3 regions of the Affinirhizobium capsici genome follow, and region 2 is predicted to be linked to each of the others. Evidence: predicted binding sites of a transcription regulator. Region 2 holds the regulator's gene; each other region holds the start of a gene.
What was found. Region 2 encodes LexA, which represses DNA repair genes until DNA is damaged. Its sites were predicted from a motif close to TGTTCNNNNTGTGTTCNG; they were not measured.

Region 1 (3,282 bases), on a different contig from region 2:
GACCGTTTTTCCGGAAATAGTCGAGAAAGGTCGACCGGATTTCATTCACGCCACTCATGCAAAACCCTTCTTCACCGCCCGCGCGGTCCCCATCGTTCAAAGCCTCTGGCTTTTATCTTTCTCCCCGACACCTGTCCAGCATCACAAGGAAACGGCTACACAAGTTACCTCATGTAGCCGCCATTAAATCACATAGCCCGCGAGAGGCCTCTAGAAATCAGGGTCAGGCGTCCGAATCACCGGCGTCATCGCCACTGTCCGGACCACCATTCTGGAGGAACCGATCTGCGATCAGTCCGGCATTTTGCCGAAGGGACATCTCAATTTCGCGTGCCAATTCCGGATTATCGCGCAAATAGTTCTTTGCGTTTTCCCGACCTTGGCCAAGACGCTGGCTATTATAGGAGAACCATGCACCAGACTTCTCGACGATACCAGCCTTGACACCCAGATCGACGAGCTCACCAGTCTTGGAAACGCCTTCGCCATACATGATGTCAAATTCAACCTGCTTGAACGGAGGTGCCATCTTGTTCTTGACGACTTTTACGCGGGTCTGGTTGCCGACCACTTCTTCGCGCTCTTTCACCGAACCAATGCGGCGAATATCGAGGCGAACGGAGGCATAGAACTTGAGCGCGTTGCCGCCCGTCGTGGTTTCCGGTGAACCGAACATGACACCAATCTTCATACGAATCTGGTTGATGAAGATGACCATGCAGTTCGAGCGGGAAATCGATCCGGTCAGCTTGCGCAGGGCCTGGCTCATCAGGCGCGCCTGCAAACCCGGAAGACTGTCGCCCATTTCGCCTTCGATTTCCGCACGCGGCGTCAAGGCAGCAACAGAGTCGACAACCAGAACATCGACAGCGCCAGAACGAACTAGCGTATCCGTAATCTCAAGCGCCTGCTCGCCCGTATCAGGCTGGGAAATGAGGAGGTTTTGCAGATCTACACCAAGTTTACGGGCATAAACCGGATCAAGAGCGTGTTCCGCATCAACGAAAGCGCACACGCCACCTTTTTTCTGCGCTTCAGCAATGGTTTGAAGTGCCAGCGTCGTCTTACCAGAGCTTTCCGGTCCATAAATTTCGACGATACGACCCTTTGGCAAACCACCGATGCCAAGCGCTATGTCCAGGCTGAGTGAACCCGTCGAGACCGTTTCGATCTCTACCACGCTTTCATTGGCACCGAGCTTCATGATCGAGCCCTTGCCGAAGTTCCGTTCGATTTGCGAAAGCGCCGCTTCCAGAGCCTTGCTTTTATCCACTGATTTTTCCTCTACGAGCCGCAATGAATTCTGAGCCATTTCGAACACCTTTAGGTTATTGCAGCCCCGCTCGCAACGAAGCAGCTACTAATGTTAAATGTACTCATTTTGTTCTAATTTTCAAGTACCATTAACAGATTGATTCAACTTGTTTTTGAAGACATGTTCACTTAATGTTTCCAAGCAGTTACTGGATCGCCACAATGCGCCCACGTGGCAGAAACGAGGTGTTCCCCTTCAAACGATTCGGACCAAATGTCGTTAGTGAAGCAGACCTTGTTTCTCCATTATGCCTATTGCCGTCCCCACCCCATCCTGGCCACGTATCTCTTTTCCTAGATCCTGCGCGTTCTCCTGCATCTTCGGATCGAGAGCGATTTCGAATGCCTTCAGTAAATTTTTGAAAGTGGCCTTGGAGCGTGGAATAGCAGCAGGCGCAGCACCTCGGCGCTGCAACCGGGAGGCCCAGAACGGTTGATCACCGAAGACGGGCATGACGACAGATGGAAGACCTGCGCGTGCGACAGCATGCGTTGTGCCAGCACCACCATGATGCACGGCCATCGACACTCTTTCAAACAGCCAATCATGCGGAGCGTGGTCAATGGCTGCTGTACGAGCTGTGCCATATCCAGCCTTACTATCGAGACCGCCCCAACCCGTTAGAAGAATTGCACGCTGATCCAGGGCTTGCAAAACTCTGTGAAACAGAACGGTTAATTCTGAAGCCCCTGCGTGATACATGCTGCCAAAGCCAACATAGACAGGCTTGCCAGGCTCGCTGAGGAAGTCTTGCAGTTCTTCGGGCGGCTGCCATGATTCACGTTCACGAAGGCTCCAATCGCCGACAATGTGTATGTTGTCTGGCCACCCGGCGTGCGGTTGAACCAGTGAGGGACTGACGGCTACCAGTCTTAGATGGTTTGCATTCAGCGTTCTATAAGGGCTTTTAAGCCCCATTGGATGCAGACCTAAACGAGGCCGCACGTGTTCATCATAAGCTGGCTGAATGACTCCAATCATGCTTAGGCGCGCAAGCCAACCAAGCCCATAATTCACTGGCCCCGGCAGATTATACATCAACCTCGGCAGTGGTATGGGTGGCGGATTGAAAGAGGGAAAGCTTGCCACAAGCTGCGTTTCCACGAAGGGTATTTGAAGTCGCTCACCCAGAGCATGACCCAGCTGGCTGACCATGCCATTGCCAATGATGAGGTCCACCCCCTCGGCTGCAGCCAAACCCTGTTCAGGCCAGTTTGCGGCAATCTCGCGTAACTGCTTACGGAAGGCGCTTAACATCTCTGTCAGCTTGAGAGCGCGACCAAGAGCTTGCTTATTGGCACTGATCCATTGTCGAAAATCTCCATCCAGGTCAGCGAATTCCAAACCGTGTCGCTCCAAAAGAGGACGAAACATTGGGTGCGTTGCAAGCCGCACCTCATGCCCTCCTGCCCTAAGCCCAACACCAAGAGCCACAAGAGGACGAACGTCTCCCTCGGTTCCGACGGTCAAGATCAAGATTTTCATCAAAAAATCGCTTCATATGAAAATTGTGGTTTGAAAAATATTCTCTAAATTATTCACAGCGTGCATTTTTAGCATCAACTTAACGCGTGAGCCTACAATTATAACGCGTTAGCACAGACCCGGAGCCGGCTCTGCATTTGAAATTTTCTGAACCCTTGTCAGTTAATGATAGCGCCGAGAAAATCAGGCGTCCAGCATTTCTCGCACCGCAACCGCCAATTGCTTCAAGGAGAACGGTTTTGGAAGGAAGCCAAACTTGGCATCTGCGGGGAGATTTCGCGCGAAAGCATCTTCCGCATAACCCGATACAAAAATGAACTTCAGATCGGGGTAGGTTTTGCGCAATTCGCTAAGGAGTGTGGGGCCATCCATTTCGGGCATCACCACGTCTGATACGACAATGTCGACTTTGCCTTCCAGCTCTTCCATGATTTCGAGGGCTTCCGTGCCAGAGCCCGCTTCGTGAACGGTATAGCCTCTCG
Region 2 (3,282 bases):
TCTCAACGGGTTTCGGTGAAAAAGCTGGCGGCTTCTGGCGCTATCGTTATGGTTACCGCCTACTATCTCATATCCGGCTTCGGTGTATCTGCAGAACGCGCGTACATCATGATGGTGGTTATGTTGACAGCTGTTCTGTTCGATCGCCCATCAATCAGCCTCCACAATATAGCCTTGGCAGCGACGCTCATACTTCTGCTCCACCCGTCCAGCATTATGGGTGCGAGTTTCCAGATGTCGTTCGGCGCAACCGCAGCTCTGGTTGCCGGATACAACATCTGGTCAAAACGCAGGCAGGCGCAGGATGGGCTGAGCGCCAATGGCCCCGTTGCTATCGCAGTCTCTTCCATTGCGGCCATCATAGGGGGCACAATCATGACCTCCCTGATTGGAAGTCTCTCGACAGCCATTTTTTCGATTGCCCATTTTAACCAGCTGAGCGGCTATGGCCTAGTTGCCAACCTCGCGACAATGCCATTCATTTCGGCCGTTGTTATGCCAGCTGGATTGCTGGGCATGTTGGCCATGCCCTTTGGGCTTGAAGCGCCTTTCTTTGTTGTAATGGGTTGGGGACTTGAGATCGTCATCAAGGTGGCAACGTTTGTTGCTTCTTGGGAAGGTGGCATAAGCACGGGCAGGGCGCCGCCTTATTTTCTGGCAATGACGTCCCTTGGGTTGGTCCTCGTTATTTGCCTGAGATCGCCACTGCGTTTTGCCGGTGTGTTCCTCCTCGCTAGCGGGATGCTTATCATGCTCTCAGGTATCGGTCGCAATGATCCAGACATGGTTATTGCGGAAGATGGAGAGACGCTGTTGATCCACCGCAAATCCAGTTCCTTCACAAATGAATCAAAATCATCGGGATTTCTGTTCGATAGATGGCGCAACAGCTTGAAGTTGGGCGAGATATTGCCCTCGGCTCGACGTCCCATCGATTTGGAAGTGGACAACGCCATGGAGAGGGCTGAACACGACAAGACGGAAGACACAGCTCCATCAGTGCCACTCGGTAAAACTACGCGACTGCGCTTAACTGAGGAGCAGATCAAAGCGGTCGACAGTGCCGTTCGAAGTGGTCTAAAGGCGATACCGAATGACCAATTCGTTTGCCTTCCCAAATTGCTGTGCCTAACGCAGACAATGGAAGGAGCAAAGATTGCTTTGGTTCAAGATACCCGCTTCTTGGGCTATGCCTGCGATCGTGTCAATTTGGTCATCGCCGCCCGAGCGCCATTCACCAAATGTCGATCAGGCGTCCTCCTAGTGACCACAGCCATTTTGCGAAGAACAGGAACCATCGAGATCCTGTTCAATGGGCAGGCCAATCCTAAGAGCTGGACCTATTCCCCGGCATTCACATCAACGGCAAGAGCATGGGAACTTCACCGCTCCTATGACTGGCGTTCACAGACATATGCCGCAACCGACGACGCAAATTTGGTTCAAACGTGGCTTAGTGGTAGCGGCGGATGAGACCAACCAGACGCCCCTGAACCTTCACCCGTTCTGGAGGGAAAATTCGTGTCTCATAAGCGGGATTCGCTGCTTCGAGTGCAATCGATGCACCCTTGCGTCGGAAACGCTTCAACGTCGCCTCTTCGTCATCCACGAGGGCAACGACAATATCGCCAGGGCTGGCCGTGCTGCCATTGCGGATAATAACCGTATCGCCGTCTAAAATGCCGGCTTCGATCATTGAGTCCCCTCTCACCTCCAAGGCGTAATGTTCTCCCGGTCCAAGCATTTCCATCGGGACGCTGATGGCGTGGGTGTTATTCTGGATCGCCGAAATGGGAACACCCGCCGCGATTCGACCCATTACAGGTATAGAAGCTGAATTGCTCTCATCCGCAGCAGCCTTAACTGGTTGAGGGGTTGCTGGAGCGGGTGGCGCTTTACCTAGAGACCCTTCAATAACGCTAGGAGAAAAGCCTCTTTTGGGGGCCGCACCTGCGCCGAAAGGTTCCGGAAGTTTGATCACTTCCAATGCGCGTGCACGATTCGGTAACCGGCGGATAAATCCACGTTCTTCCAAAGCGGTAATCAGGCGATGTATCCCCGACTTGGAGGCAAGCTCAAGCGCATCCTTCATCTCATCGAAAGAGGGCGGAACACCAGATTCCTTCATGCGAGCGTGAATAAAAAGAAGCAGTTCTTGCTGTTTGCGTGTAAGCATATCCGGCAACCCCATCGGGAAACAAATCCAGAACGGACCCTATATGTTCCAGTTGTGTTCTGCAAGGGCAACTTCGTGCACTTGTATGGAGTGACTCAAGACTCCAAAGTCGACGGACCAGCAAAGCATGGAAAAGAATGATGCGTAACCTCGACCATCTAGTTCTACCTGTTCCGTCACTTACGGCGGCAAGTCGTTTCCTTGGGCGTTTAGGCTTTAATGTCGCGGCTGAAGGTCATCATCCGTTCGGCACATCAAATGCGTGCGTGTTCTTTCCGAACGGCACGTATCTAGAACCTCTTGCAATGAGGGACGAGGGTCTTGCCAGGGCGGCTGCGAATGAGGGGAATGTGTTCACACAACGGCACCTGGAGCAAGGTAGACTTGGCAAGAAGGTAGGCTTGTCTGCATTTGTCCTGGCATCCGATGATGCAGTGGCAGATCATGCCTATTTTGAGCGGCAGCAGTTATCCGCAGGCTCGATGCTAACATTTTCGCGCGAGGCAAAATCTGCCGACGGCAACGCTGTGACCGCAACCTTTAAATTGGCCTTTGCCGACCTGCGTTCTGCCGATCTGTTTGCCTTCACCTGTCAACGAATCAATTCAACGTTGCCTGGCGGCGCGCTTCTTGAGCATCCAAACGGCGCGCTGGGCGTGGCCGAGGTTGTGCTTACAGCTTCTGACTCTGCGGAGGCGTCAGGTCGGATTGAAACCGTCTTGCAGAAGGAACCTGAAGCACAGGAAACCGATATCACGTTTAGGTTGGGGAACAGCTTAATTCGCATTGTGCGCGAGACTTCAGATTACTCCATCTCAAACCAAGATCGATCTTTTCGCGACCTGACGGCCTTGGGGTTTGTCATTGCGGTGAAGAGTCTGACGTCTATCAAAGGCATTCTCACAGCAACCAATGTGTCTTTCGAAAGGAAGGCCGACAGGCTGATTGTCCATTCGCAGCCTGAATTTCCGACAGTCTTGGGCATTGTCGAGCGATCCGACTCGCCTTGATTCTCTCGTGGAGCAATGAAGTTGATCAAGAAGCATGAAGCTAAAGAGCCAGATAGCAATGAAGCGCATCAGCGGCTTTTACGGCTCAATCAACTC
Region 3 (3,282 bases), on a different contig from region 2:
GCGGCGCGATGAAGAGATCGAGCGCACGATACCATTCTGGAATGTTTGTATGTTCGCCGACAAACAGGATGCGCTCGGAAAGACCGGCGGCCTTCACCTTGGCCTTCAATTCCTCTTCGAAAGCGGCATGTTTTGCCGTGGCCCTGCCTGCAATCACTGCCTTCCAGTGCGGATGGGCGGGCAGGAGCCGCAGCATCGTGTCGACAAATATATCGGTGCCTTTTTGATGGCGCACGCGGCCAAAGCAGCCGACATAGTTGAAGGCGGGATCAAGCCCCACCTTCTGTTTCGCTTCCTGCCTATTCAAGGGTGGAGAAAAGCGCTCAAGGTCAATCCCGTGAAGAATGACCGTGCTCTCGCGCTCAAGATAGGTCGCAGTTTTCGCGGAAACTGAAATAACGTGATCCATGCGGGAGATCAGCCATTTCGTCCAGCCGGTGTGGTGCCGCTGCGATGCGGAGGTAAACAACAGACTGAACGGCATGCGCAAGACATCGCGCAAGATGATGCCGGGTAGCATTTCGATGTTTCGCCGCGCATGCCAAACGCGTCTCGCTTCGCCCTCGGGGGGGCGCCAAAGCCTGGGAAGTTCAAGCCAGCCCATGGAGGGCAGGGACGCCGGAAGGCCCGGCCCGAGGGTTGTAACCCTCTGGCCAAGCCGATTTTGGATGGGAACGAGCTGAATGACAGTGGAGGTCACACCGGACAGGCGGCGCTTGAAATGCGGCGCGATGACTGCGACCTGATCGAGACGCGAAGGCACTGTGACCCCTATTATGTCAGCCCCAGGAGATGGCCAGGATTTCGTAGGCCTTCGAGCCGCCAGGCGCGTTGACCTCAATGGAATCGCCTGCTTCCTTGCCAATCAAGGCGCGTGCAATAGGGGAGGAAATGGAGATCTTCCCGCTCTTAACATCGGCTTCCTGATCTCCAACGATCTGGTAGACCTTTTCCTCTTCGGTATCTTCATCGACCAGCTTGACGGTGGCGCCGAACTTGATTTTCGAGCCCGACATCTTCGAAAGGTCGATAACCTCCGCGCGTGTCGTCAGGTCTTCAAGCTCCGTAATGCGGCCCTCATTGTGGCTCTGCGCTTCCTTGGCAGCATGGTACTCGGCGTTTTCCGAAAGGTCGCCATGGGCGCGCGCTTCCGCAATGGCCTCGATGATGCGGGGACGTTCCTCCTGCTGACGCCAGCGCAGTTCCTCCTGCAATTGGGCGAAACCGGATTGCGTCATCGGTACCTTTTCAACCATTTGTCCTTTTCCTCAGTATCATGCCTGCTTGCTGCGGACACAAAAAGAAACAGGTCCCGGAGCGAAACTCCGGAACCATGTGAAAACTCGTTAGCTCCACGACCATAGCAGAGTCGTTGAGCGGATTGCCAGAAAATTCGAAATAGGGCGCTTTGTGAACTTGCACAGGTCAAAGCGAAAAAGCTTTTTCTAATGTTCCCTGGGTTGACTCGGAAGGCTGGAACATATAGTGAACATAACTGATGAAGAAGTCGCTGAAAGAACGTTTGGCAATCCTCTCTGATGCTGCAAAATACGATGCGTCCTGCGCATCCAGCGGCACCACAAAGCGGGATTCAGCCTCAAGTGGGGGCCTTGGTTCAACGGAAGGGTCTGGCATTTGTCATGCCTATGCGCCGGATGGCCGATGCATTTCGCTTCTGAAAATATTGCTGACGAACTTCTGCATCTACGATTGCGCCTATTGCATCAACCGCTCCTCCTCCAATGTGGAGAGGGCGCGGTTTACGCCGGAGGAGGTGATCTGGCTGACAATGGAGTTCTACCGCCGGAACTACATTGAAGGACTTTTCCTCTCCTCCGGCATCATTCGCTCATCCGATCACACTATGGAAGAGATGGTGAAAATTGCGCGTGATTTGCGCACGGTTCATGGGTTTCGCGGTTACATTCATCTCAAGACCATCCCGGAAGCTTCGCCAGCTTTGATTGAGCAGGCGGGTCTTTATGCTGATCGTCTGTCTATCAATATCGAGCTTCCAACTGATTTGGGTATCAGCCAGTTTGCGCCTGAAAAACGGCCCGACGGCATTCGCCGTGCCATGGGCGATTTGCGACTGAAGATTGAAGATGCCTCCGAACCGACCCTGAAGACAAAACGCAAAAAACGCTTCGTGCCTGCAGGTCAGAGCACGCAGATGATTGTGGGTGCTGATGGTGCCAATGACGCCACTATTCTTGGCACGAGTGCGCGCCTTTACGGCAGCTATGGTTTGAAGCGCGTCTATTATTCGGCCTTTAGCCCCATTCCGGATTCGTCAACCAAGTTGCCTTTGATCAAGCCGCCACTGATCCGCGAGCATCGTCTTTATCAGGCGGATTGGCTCTATCGATTTTATGGATTCGATATCGGGGAAATCACCTCTGTCGCGTCTGACGGAAATCTCGATCTTGAGCTTGATCCGAAGCTTGCCTGGGCGCTGGCGAACCGAGACCATTTTCCCGTCAATATCAACCGGGCACCCAAGGAGATGCTGTTGCGGGTGCCGGGACTGGGTACGAAAACGGTCAAATCCATCCTGTCATCGCGTCGTTTCCGCCGTCTGCGATTGGAAGATTTAGGACGGCTTGGCGTCTCCCTCCGCAAGATCCAGCCATTTATCGAAGCCGAAGGCTGGACGCCGAAACGCATGCTGGAGCGTTCCGATCTGCGGCAGATGTTTTCTCCGCAACCTGAACAATTGACCCTTTTCTGATGTTGACGATCAAGCTTCAGGGGCGCGGCGACTTGGAGGAGTGGCGTAGTGCCGCCCGCTCGCTTCTTATGGCCGACATTGCCCCGTCGGGGATCAATTGGAATGTGGAGGCTGATAGCAATCCTGTTCTTGGATTTGGCGAGGATGCTCTTCCCACGCCCAAGCCTGGCGTTCAGCCCATTCACGTTCCACAAGCCTTTGTTGATTTGGCACAGACTGTCCTTTGCCATAGTGATCCAACCCGATTCGCGCTCCTGTATCGGCTGTTATGGCGTATCCGCAGCGAACGTCAGTTGCTTGGGGTGATTTCGGATCCCGATGTGATTGAAGCACGTCAATTGGAAAAGTCCGTGCGACGAGACAGCCACAAAATGAAGGCGTTCGTTCGCTTCAAGGAAGTGCCGTCTCGCGATCCGTTGGGTCAGCGCCGGGCGTTTATCTCTTGGTTCGAGCCAGATCATTTCATCGTGGCTCGGATGGCGCCTTTCTTCAAGCGGCGCTTCTTCGACATGGATTGGGTGATCGCGACGCCGAAGGGCTCTGCCGCCTGG

Region 1: the regulator LexA is predicted to act here: its motif matches at 1,372-1,389, upstream of recA (recombinase RecA).
Region 3: the regulator LexA is predicted to act here: its motif matches at 1,475-1,492, upstream of AC0JZ1_RS06590 (putative DNA modification/repair radical SAM protein).

Annotation. Positions count from the first base shown of each region.
Region 1 is NZ_CDRNXD010000004.1:1,025,427-1,028,708, reverse strand. It holds gene alaS (alanine--tRNA ligase) at 1-58, opposite strand, end outside; gene recA (recombinase RecA) at 224-1,312, opposite strand; gene AC0JZ1_RS08360 (glycosyltransferase) at 1,535-2,800, opposite strand; gene cckA (cell cycle histidine kinase CckA) at 2,984-3,282, opposite strand, start outside.
Region 2 is NZ_CDRNXD010000002.1:491,516-494,797, forward strand. It holds gene AC0JZ1_RS02160 (ComEC/Rec2 family competence protein) at 1-1,473, shown strand, start outside; gene lexA (transcriptional repressor LexA) at 1,454-2,176, opposite strand; gene AC0JZ1_RS02170 (VOC family protein) at 2,317-3,186, shown strand; gene AC0JZ1_RS02175 (hypothetical protein) at 3,208-3,282, shown strand, end outside.
Region 3 is NZ_CDRNXD010000004.1:664,865-668,146, forward strand. It holds gene AC0JZ1_RS06580 (glycosyltransferase family 4 protein) at 1-763, opposite strand, end outside; gene greA (transcription elongation factor GreA) at 780-1,256, opposite strand; gene AC0JZ1_RS06590 (putative DNA modification/repair radical SAM protein) at 1,499-2,731, shown strand; gene AC0JZ1_RS06595 (UdgX family uracil-DNA binding protein) at 2,731-3,282, shown strand, end outside.